Linked DNA regions of Exiguobacterium sibiricum 7-3. The protein of the gene in region 1 interacts with the protein of each later gene in a pairwise test. Links are inferred from orthologs where the notes say so. Each region holds a gene or a part of one and is shown on either strand. Other genes may lie near its edges.

Region 1 (6,119 bases):
TCGACTGGGATGAAGGTCCGGGTCGCGGTGGCGACTATGGTCCTTACTTCCAAATGGAGCGACTCGATCTGTACAAAAAATACACAGACGAGTTACTTGAAAAAGGACTGGCTTACCGCTGTTATATGACATCGGAAGAGCTCGAAGCAGAACGGGAAGCGCAAATCGCCCGTGGGGAAGCACCACGTTATTCAGGTGCACACCGCAACCTGACGCAAGAACAAGAAGAGGCGTTCGTTGCAGAAGGACGGACACCGTCGATTCGGATCCGTGTTCCGGAAAGCGTCACCTACACATGGAACGATATCGTCAAAGAAGACGTCTCGTTCGAATCAAAAGACTTCGGCGATTGGGTCATCGTTAAAAAAGACGGGATTCCGACGTACAACTTTGCTGTCGTCGTTGATGATCACTTGATGGAAATCAGCCACGTCCTGCGTGGAGACGACCATATCTCGAACACACCGAAGCAGATGATGATTTATGATGCGTTCGGTTGGGACTATCCGACATTCGGTCACATGACATTGATTGTCAACGAAGAACACAAAAAACTCTCGAAACGTGATCAGTCGATCATCCAATACATCGAGCAGTATAAAGATCTCGGTTACTTGCCGGAAGCGTTACTTAACTTCGTGACGTTACTTGGGTGGTCGCCGGTCGGTGAACAGGAAATCTTCACAAAAGAAGAGTTCATCGAAATTTTCGATGCGTCCCGTCTTTCAAAAAGTCCAGCTGTCTTTGACCAACAAAAACTGGCTTGGATTAACGGTCAATACATGAAACACCAATCGTTCGAAGAAGTATTCGAAGCAAGCCTGCCATTCCTGCAAGACGCGGGACGTGTGTCAAGCGAACCGACGGAAGAAGAACTTGTCTGGGCACAAAACCTGGTCGGATTATACCGGGAACAGATGACACATGGCGCAGAAATCGTCGAGCTTTCAGAGATGTTCTTTGAGGATGAACTGGTGTATGATGAAGAGGCAAACACTGTCTTGGCAGGAGAAACCGTTCCTGCAGTCTTGAGTGAATTCGCGAACCAGTTGCGGACACTTGAAGAATGGACACCGGAAGCCATTAAAGGGGCAATCAAAGCAACCCAAAAAGCAACCGGACAAAAAGGGAAAAATCTGTTCATGCCAATCCGTGTCGCAACGACCGGACAAACACACGGACCAGAGCTTCCGAACACGATTCAATTATTAGGAAAAGACCGCGTACTTGCGCGTCTAGACGCATAAAATAAAGCGTAGATGAGGAAAGTAGGAACGATGTCCGTTGTACAGAGACAAGCTTGAGTGGTGAGAAAGCTTGAACGGACGCGCTTTCGAAATGCCCCTCTGAGTGCTACCCGAAATCAGTGAGAGTAGGCGTAGACGTATCTCCGGCGTTAACGGACCGGAGAGGGATGATTCAGTTCATCCAAACAGAGTGGGACCGCGCTGATTGGCGTCTCTGTGCAGCGATGCACGGGGGCGCTTTTTCTTATGGAGAGGAGAACGAACATGACACGGATGCGTGAAGATATCCGCAATGTATTTAAACAGGATCCGGCAGCCCGGAGTACGATGGAAGTCGTCTTGACCTATCCGGGATTACATGCCGTCTGGATGCACCGGTTGGCTCATCGTATGTGGAAGATGAATTTGCATCTTGCCGCACGGCTGTTGTCGCAATTCAGCCGGTTCCTGACGGGAATTGAGATTCATCCCGGTGCGACAATCGGCCGGCGTCTCTTCATCGACCATGGTATGGGAGTCGTCATTGGGGAAACGGCGATTATCGGCGACGATGTCACCCTGTTCCAAGGTGTGACACTGGGGGGAACAGGGAAAGAAACGGGCAAACGGCATCCGACACTCGGAAATGGTGTCCTCGTATCAGCCGGAGCACGCGTACTCGGTGATATCACGATTGGTGATTCATCGAAGATTGGCGCAAGCTCCGTTGTTCTAAAAAATGTACCGTCAAATGCGACAGTTGTCGGAATTCCCGGACGTGTCGTGATACAAGACGGAATAAAAGTCGATGCACCGCTTGATCATCAATTACCCGATCCGGTTCGTGAATGCCAGGAACGGGTTGAACTGGAACTTGAACAATTAAAACGTGAGATTGAACGAATAAAAGGAGGACACCGCCATGATACAACTTTACAACAGCATGACCGGAAAAAAGGAACCGTTTAAACCGCTCGAAGAAGGAAAGGTCAAGATGTATGTTTGTGGACCAACCGTCTATAACTACATCCATATCGGGAATGCCCGTCCGGCCATCGTCTTTGATACGGTCCGCCGCTACTTTACGTACCGGGGCTATGACGTTAAATATGTCTCGAACTTCACGGATGTCGACGATAAAATCATCCGGACAGCGAATGAGCTCGGAGAAGATTACCATGCACTGACGAAACGATTCATCGAAGCCTATCACGCGGATACAGGTGCGTTGAATGTCCAAAAAGCGGATATTCATCCGCTCGTCACGGAAACGATGGACGATATCATCGCTTTCATCGAAGTGCTCGTCGAAAAAGGGAATGCCTATGCGTCAAGCGGAGATGTCTACTTCCGGACACGCAGCTTTAAAGATTACGGTCAGCTAAGTCAACAGTCGATTGATGAACTCCGCTCGGGTGCGCGGATCGAAGTCGGCGAGAAAAAAGAAGATCCGCTCGATTTCGTCCTATGGAAAGCAGCGAAACCGGGTGAACCGGCATGGACGAGTCCATGGGGAGAAGGCCGTCCCGGCTGGCACATCGAGTGCTCAGCGATGGCGAAAAAGTATCTCGGGGATACGATTGATATTCATGCGGGCGGACAAGACCTTAAATTCCCGCACCATGAAAATGAGATTGCTCAATCGGAAGCTTGCAACTCACAGAAGTTTGCGAACTACTGGATGCATAACGGGTTCCTTAACATCGAAAATGAAAAGATGTCAAAATCACTGGGCAACTTCTTAACGGTCCACGAAGCGATTCAAGCCGTCGATCCGATGGTCTTACGTTTCTTCATGCTGTCGGTCCAGTACCGTCATCCGATCAACTACAGTCGTGACCTGATTGATCAGGCAGCAAACGGGTTGGCACGAATCCGTGAATCGGTCGCAAACGTTGAACATCGTTTGACGATGACGGCTAATCTTGGAACAGCAACTGACAAATGGTTGAACCGGATCGAAGAAATCAAACAGCACTTCATCACATCGATGGATGATGATTTCAATACGGCGAACGCTGTGACCGATTTGTTTGATCTGTCGAAGGAAGCGAACCTCTACCTTGGAGAAGACCAGGTCGCAACAGACGTGCTGGAACGATTCTTGGCAGTGTTCCATGAACTGTCGACGGTCCTCGGTGTCACGTTGACGATTGAAAAAGGGTTGCTCGATGAAGAAGTCGAACAGTTGATTCGCGATCGTGACACAGCACGAAAAGAACGGGACTTCGCCCGGGCAGACGCGATCCGTGATCAACTGCGTGACCAAGGCATCCTGCTTGAGGATACAGCGCAAGGGATGCGGTGGAAGCGCGGATGAAGAACTACAAACAATTAAATGCCCTGGCACTCGCTTATATGGGCGATGTTGTCTACGAGATGCACGTCCGGGAACGGTTGCTTGAAAAGGGATATGTCAAACCGGGTGAGTTGCATCAGGCTGCCATCCGCTATGTCCGCGCTCAGGCGCAAGCCTTCGTCGTGACACACTGGTTAAATGAAAATACGTTAACAGAAGAAGAACAAGCCGTCGTCCGGCGTGGGAAGAACGCGAAATCCGGTTCTGTCCCGAAAAGTACGGATGTTCATACGTACCGTTATGCAACGGCGTTTGAAGCATTGCTCGGATATATCTATCTTGCAGAAGGAGGGGATCGTCTTGAAGAACTCATCGGACAAGCGTTCGAATTACTCGAAGCCGAAGCAACGGACGGAAAATAAACCGTTCCAACCGGCGCGTAAACCAAAAGATAAGTCACATGGCGAAAAAACGAGACAGAAGAAAGTTGAAGCAAAACAAGAAGAGACCATCGTGATCGAGCCGCTTGAGGAAGGACAGGATTTCTTATACGGACGGAATCCCGTTCTCGAAGCCTTACGGACAGGGCGTGAGATGAACAAGCTCTTTATCCAGGAAGGGCAGCAGAAAGGACCGCTTGCCGTCATTCATGCGATGGCAAAAGAAGCAGGTGTCCAAACGCAAATCGTTCCGCGCTCGAAATTACACGGTCTGACGGGAAGTGACAATCACCAGGGTGTCGTGGCTGCCGTCGCGGCATACGAGTATGCGGAACTCGACGATATTTTTGCACTGGCAGAAAAGAAGGACGAGACACCGTTGATGATTTTACTCGATGAACTTGAAGACCCGCATAATCTCGGATCGATTCTCCGGACGGCAGATGCCGTCGGTGCCCACGGGATCATCATTCCGAAACGCCGGTCGGTCGGATTGACACAGGTCGTCGCGAAAGCTTCGACCGGTGCAATCGAACATATCCCGGTCGTTCGTGTGACGAACCTGACACGGACGATGGAAGACTTAAAGAAAAAAGGGATCTGGTTCGTTGGAACGGATGCCCGCGAGAGCGACGACTACCGGACGCTCGACGGAACGATGCCGCTTGGAATCGTCATCGGCAGCGAAGGAAAAGGTATGAGCCGGCTCGTCCGCGAAAAATGTGATTTCCTTGTCCATCTCCCGATGGCAGGACATGTCACGTCACTCAACGCATCAGTTGCCGCCTCGTTGTTGTTATATGAGGTCTACCGGACAAGAAAGCCGTATTCGCGATGAAATACGACCGTCTGATCGTTGATGGCTACAATATCATTGGCGCATGGCCGGAGTTTCGGACATTGCGGGAGCAGGATTTTGAATTAGCACGGGAACGATTGGTCGATGCGATGGCCGAGTACCAAGCCGTGACAGGAATCAGTGTGACGATTGTCTTTGATGCCTATCTCCAACCGGGAAGAGAATCCCGGATTAAGAAAAGCGGCATCGAAGTCATTTATACACGGGAAAACGAAACGGCGGATGAATGGATTGAGAAAACGGCGGCGGACTGGTTACAGGATATCCGGGTCAAGCTGACGGTTGCGACAAACGATTTCACCGAACAGTGGGTCATCTTTACACTCGGTGCCCTCCGCGTCTCGGCGCAGGAATTACGCCGGGACTGGAAAGCGGCAGTCGCCGTCATCCGCGGTCAGACGATTACGTCGAAGACCAGTAAAAAACCACGTTCGACAATCGATCTGCCGACTGACGTCATTGAACGCCTCGAAGAAATCCGGCGTCGTAAAAATTCAGATTCATGAAAAAAGGAAAAGCGGGTTCACGATTCAATCGTGGAATCCGCTTTTTTTGACCTTCAGGTGTCGACTCGTCACAAGATCAACAGCGTAAAAAAAGAGGTCATGCCAATTTTCATTGTCGCAGGACAGGAAATTATTGTATAATTAGAAACAATCGATTAGTTTGTTAGAGAAGCTTGGAGGGATGACGGATGAGTTTGGTTTCGTTCGACCAGTTTGAGTGCATGACCGATGAGGCGCTTGTGGAACAAGCGAAGGTGTTTGACAACAGTGATGCGCTCGAATTTCTGATCGAGCGGTATCGCAACTTCGTGCGCGCAAAAGCACGGTCTTACTTCTTAATCGGAGCGGACCGGGAAGATATCATCCAGGAAGGGATGATCGGTCTGTATAAGGCAGTCCGGGATTACCGGACGGATAAGCTGGCTTCCTTCAAAGGATTTGCTGAGCTCTGTATTACCCGACAAATGATTACGGCGATCAAAACTGCGACACGTCAAAAACATATTCCGCTTAATTCATACATTTCGCTCGATAAACCGATTTACGATGATGAATCGGAACGGACGTTACTCGATATCATCACATCGACTGCTCCGTCAGATCCACAAATCTTGATCGTCAACCGGGAAGAGTATGCGGATATTGAAAATAAGATGGATGAAATCCTCAGTGATCTGGAACGAAAGGTGCTGGCACTATATCTCGACGGAAGAACCTATCAGGAAATTTCGGATGATCTCGATCGTCATGTCAAGTCAATCGATAACGCCCTTCAACGTGTGAAGAAAA
Region 2 (3,595 bases), on another replicon or contig:
ATCAGTCGCTTCCTCGTTTTACAGCCCTCCTCAAAAATCCATTCTCCGAGACGAATGATCAAGTCGCTTTTTTCTGCAATCGGAATGAAAACCGTGGGACGTCCTGCACCCGGGATGGGGCTGTTCCAACGCACTAGTGCTTCAAGACCAATAAATCGGTCCTGATCGGAATCATACTGTAATTGATATACGAGATAAAAATCTTGATTGATATCTGCTTGCGATAACGCTTGAGCCGCCTCGACCCGAAGTGCCTGTTCGTCTCTCCACTCTTCATTCAGGCACATGACTTTTTCTGAATTCCGGATGCTTTCGGGAAGTGCGGATGTAATCTGTTGAATCCGTTTTGTCATGCTGGATGGATGGACCGCCCCATCATCGATGACGATGTATAAATTGACGTAAATCTGATGCCGGTCGACTTGATAAGGAGCCGACATCTGTTGGCTGAGTCGCTCCATCTCTTCCTGACAAGACACGCCGGGAGGCTTTTCCATCACGACGACGAGGGTTCCACCCTCGACACGAACCATCCCTAAATGCGGTGGTAACAAGGTTTTAAGGCGTTCGATACAATCAAATAACACCTGTTCTTGAATCTCATCGCCGAAATAACGAGCCAACTCATAATAATTTTCAAGATGAACACCAACTAACAACAGTTGTTGATGATGCGGCCGGGCAAAACGTTCTTCCAATCCACGCATATTCAGGAGTTGTGTTTGTAAATCATGACGCGCTGCGTCATGTAATTGATTTGCCAGCACTTGAAGACGATCGAGATGGCGAAGGTGAAGATGATTAATGATAAAGGCAATACAAATCGCAATCCCGATCATTCCAAGTCTGGCATAGTGATCAGTTGGATCAATTTCGACTGAAACCGTCTCCGATCGGAGCATGACATATGCATTGGTCGCAACGATGATGACGACGGCATACCACATCATGATCCGGTCATACGCAATCAAGGCAATCATTAAAAATAAAAAGCAACTTGCCCATACCGTAACCGCCGCGTACGGCAACAAACTAATGGACGTAACCGGAATGATCAGAAACATGACAGATAACAAATGCGATTGATAACGGTTCGATAATCGACTGCGGCTGATTAAAAAGGTCATCAGACCAACGAGCACCAGTACGCTGACAATCGTTGATCGATTTAAGTACGCATTTTGAATCGTTTCATCCGTCGTGATCCAAAAAATAAGTGCTCCTGCACTCATCAAAAAAAAGGCAAAGTTGCCAATCCACCGTTGCTGATTCTGAACGATTTTATCCACTGTCTTGATGGGCATCGGTCTCCTCCTTTCTGAATTGGATAATTGTCTTAAACTTTTCGACATCACTTCATGATACTCCTGCACTCCCATTCCTAGCAATTATTTCCTAAAAAAAGACATGCCCCTTCATTTGTTCAAAGGAAACATGTCTGTTCATATTTTTCGCTAGTTAATAAGATCATCGTTTTCGACTTGACCTAGTTGTTCAATGACGTCTGTAGCGGTAATGCTGCTCGGATGAATTCGTTGTTCTACGTGTTTGGACGCTTGCGCATACCAAGATACCCCCATTGCAATCAGTCGTTCAAGCGATAACTGCTTGTAGTGTTTACGTTGCCCGAGCAAACTTGTAATCAGACCGAACAATGTATCGCCACTGCCGCCTTTTGCCAATCCGCTTGACGCCCCGGCAACCACGTAACCGCCGCCGTCTGGTTTTGCGATTAAGATCACATGCGCTTTTAAAACAACAGTCACTTGATGCAACATCGCATAATCACTTGCCTGTTCAAATAAATCGTCTTGGACGGTTTGAACGGATTGATTCGTCATCCGTGCAAATTCACCGATGTGCGGCGTGACGACAATTGCCGCTTTACGTTCCGGATAACGATCCCGGATCAATGCGCTCGCATCCAGGACGACCGGGATGTCTTGATCAAACAAAAGATCCAGCCAGTCCGAGACGGATTCCGAAGCTAAACCGGGTCCGATTCCAGCGACATCCACTTCTGTAACCATCTCTTGAATTGCTTCTGTCGTCTGATCGAGGACCATCGCTTCCGGAGCATTGACGATTAATCCGACTTGCGCCGTCGGAACAGTTGCGACCTGAAGCTTCCCGACGCCGGTTCGAAGAGCAGCACGTGCCGCCAGTTGAATCGAACCCGGCATGTTTTCGCTACCGCCAATCAATAACGCCGTGCCGTATGTTCCTTTATGACCGTATGCGTCACGGGTCAACAACGGTGCAATCGACTCAGAAAATAACTGCCATCCACCAAAGGCCGGTAACCCTAAATCAATCTTCTCCAGTCGCCCAAAAAACGGAGCGGTCTTCAACAAGAAAGCAGACCGTTTAAAGGCATGGAGCGAGAACGTCAAATCCGCTTTTATTCCCTGACCGGAAAACCCGATGGAATGATCGGTTGGAATGCCGCTCGGAACGTCAACGGCATACAGTGTTGCCCGTTGTTGCTGCTCACGCACCCAGTCAAACAAATCAGTCAGCGGTTTCGTCAGGCGGGATTGATCAAACCCCGTCCCAAACACAGCATCGACCATCACATCGTATTGGCCACACACTTCCTCTGCCACCAGACCAAATTTTTCGGCATAACGTTGGTGCAACAAAGCAGTCGGTGTTTTCGCCTCTCCAAACGGCGCATGAACCGTGACATCATAGCCGTCGCGTATCAGTTCACGCCCAATCACATACCCGTCTCCCCCATTATTACCTGTCCCACAGAGGATTAAGATCCGTTCTTTCCTGCCGTGGTTTTTCATGATGCGTTTAGCGATTTCGCTCCCCGCCCGTTCCATCAACACTTCAAGCGGCAAGCCGGATGTTTTTGCCCACTCATCGATTTGCCTTGCTTCCTGTGCCTCATAAATCATCTTCATCACCTCTGTTCGTCTTATTCCCCTTTTAGCTCATTTCAAGCAAAAAAAGCCCTTTGAACCATCAAAGGACTTTCCGGTATCCATTTACTTATTTTTGACAGGCTGCACAGCGGCCGTAGATTTCGAATTTATGGTCTTCGACTTCGAAGCCCGAATCTTTAATCGGAGCCACCCATTGCATCGGACAGACGTCCAATGTTTCTGTTTTTCCACATGTCCGGCAAATCAGATGGTGATGATGATGTCCCGATTGGCACGCAGCCCGGTACTTCATTTCTCCATCCAACTCCGTTGTCTCTAAAATCTCGATTTCCGCAAAATCATTTAAGTTCCGGTAAATCGTATCGTAGCTGAGTGACGGATGTGACAATCGCAATTCCTCTGCCACTTCCCGTGCACTGACATAGCGGTTGGCTTCAAAGAGATAAGCCAATAAATCAAGACGCTTAGGCGTCATTTTGAATCCGGATGCTTTCATCCGTTCACGCGCTTGTTCGATGTTTTTTTTCATGCAATTTCCCTCCGATCCAAAACCGTTCAATTATCATGACGAGAATAAGTTCTGCGACGGCGAGCATGACAATCATGCCACCCGGCGCTAAATCAAATTGATAAGCCAGAATCAAACCGGTAATCGTCGCGACTTCTCCAAACACGATGGCATAAAAAATCGTCGCTTTAAA

The links.
Region 2: the proteins of rlmB (region 1) and P402_RS0112235 interact in binary tests that used the Escherichia coli proteins (3 or more experiments, as listed by UniProt). The link is inferred for Exiguobacterium sibiricum 7-3 from one-to-one orthologs.

The regions. Positions count from the first base shown.
Region 1 is NZ_JHZS01000004.1:8,752-14,870, forward strand. The notes cover bases 2,935-5,920. They hold rlmB (23S rRNA (guanosine(2251)-2'-O)-methyltransferase RlmB), read left to right. Parts: upstream 2,935-4,038; coding sequence 4,039-4,803; downstream 4,804-5,920. Other genes in these bases: cysS (cysteine--tRNA ligase), read left to right, coding at 2,935-3,546; P402_RS0100060 (Mini-ribonuclease 3), read left to right, coding at 3,543-3,947; P402_RS0100070 (NYN domain-containing protein), read left to right, coding at 4,800-5,330; sigH (RNA polymerase sporulation sigma factor SigH), read left to right, coding at 5,519-5,920. Also shown: gltX (glutamate--tRNA ligase), read left to right, coding at 1-1,247; cysE (serine O-acetyltransferase), read left to right, coding at 1,512-2,195; more of cysS, read left to right, coding at 2,149-2,934; more of sigH, read left to right, coding at 5,921-6,119. UniProt on the Escherichia coli protein: Specifically methylates the ribose of guanosine 2251 in 23S rRNA.
Region 2 is NZ_KK211190.1:2,152,823-2,156,417, forward strand. The notes cover bases 681-3,595. They hold P402_RS0112235 (NAD(P)H-hydrate dehydratase), read right to left. Parts: upstream 2,907-3,595; coding sequence 1,455-2,906; downstream 681-1,454. Other genes in these bases: P402_RS0112230 (bifunctional diguanylate cyclase/phosphodiesterase), read right to left, coding at 681-1,304; P402_RS0112240 (Fur family transcriptional regulator), read right to left, coding at 3,001-3,423; P402_RS0112245 (metal ABC transporter permease), read right to left, coding at 3,395-3,595. Outside these bases: more of P402_RS0112230, read right to left, coding at 1-680. UniProt on the Escherichia coli protein: Bifunctional enzyme that catalyzes the epimerization of the S- and R-forms of NAD(P)HX and the dehydration of the S-form of NAD(P)HX at the expense of ADP, which is converted to AMP.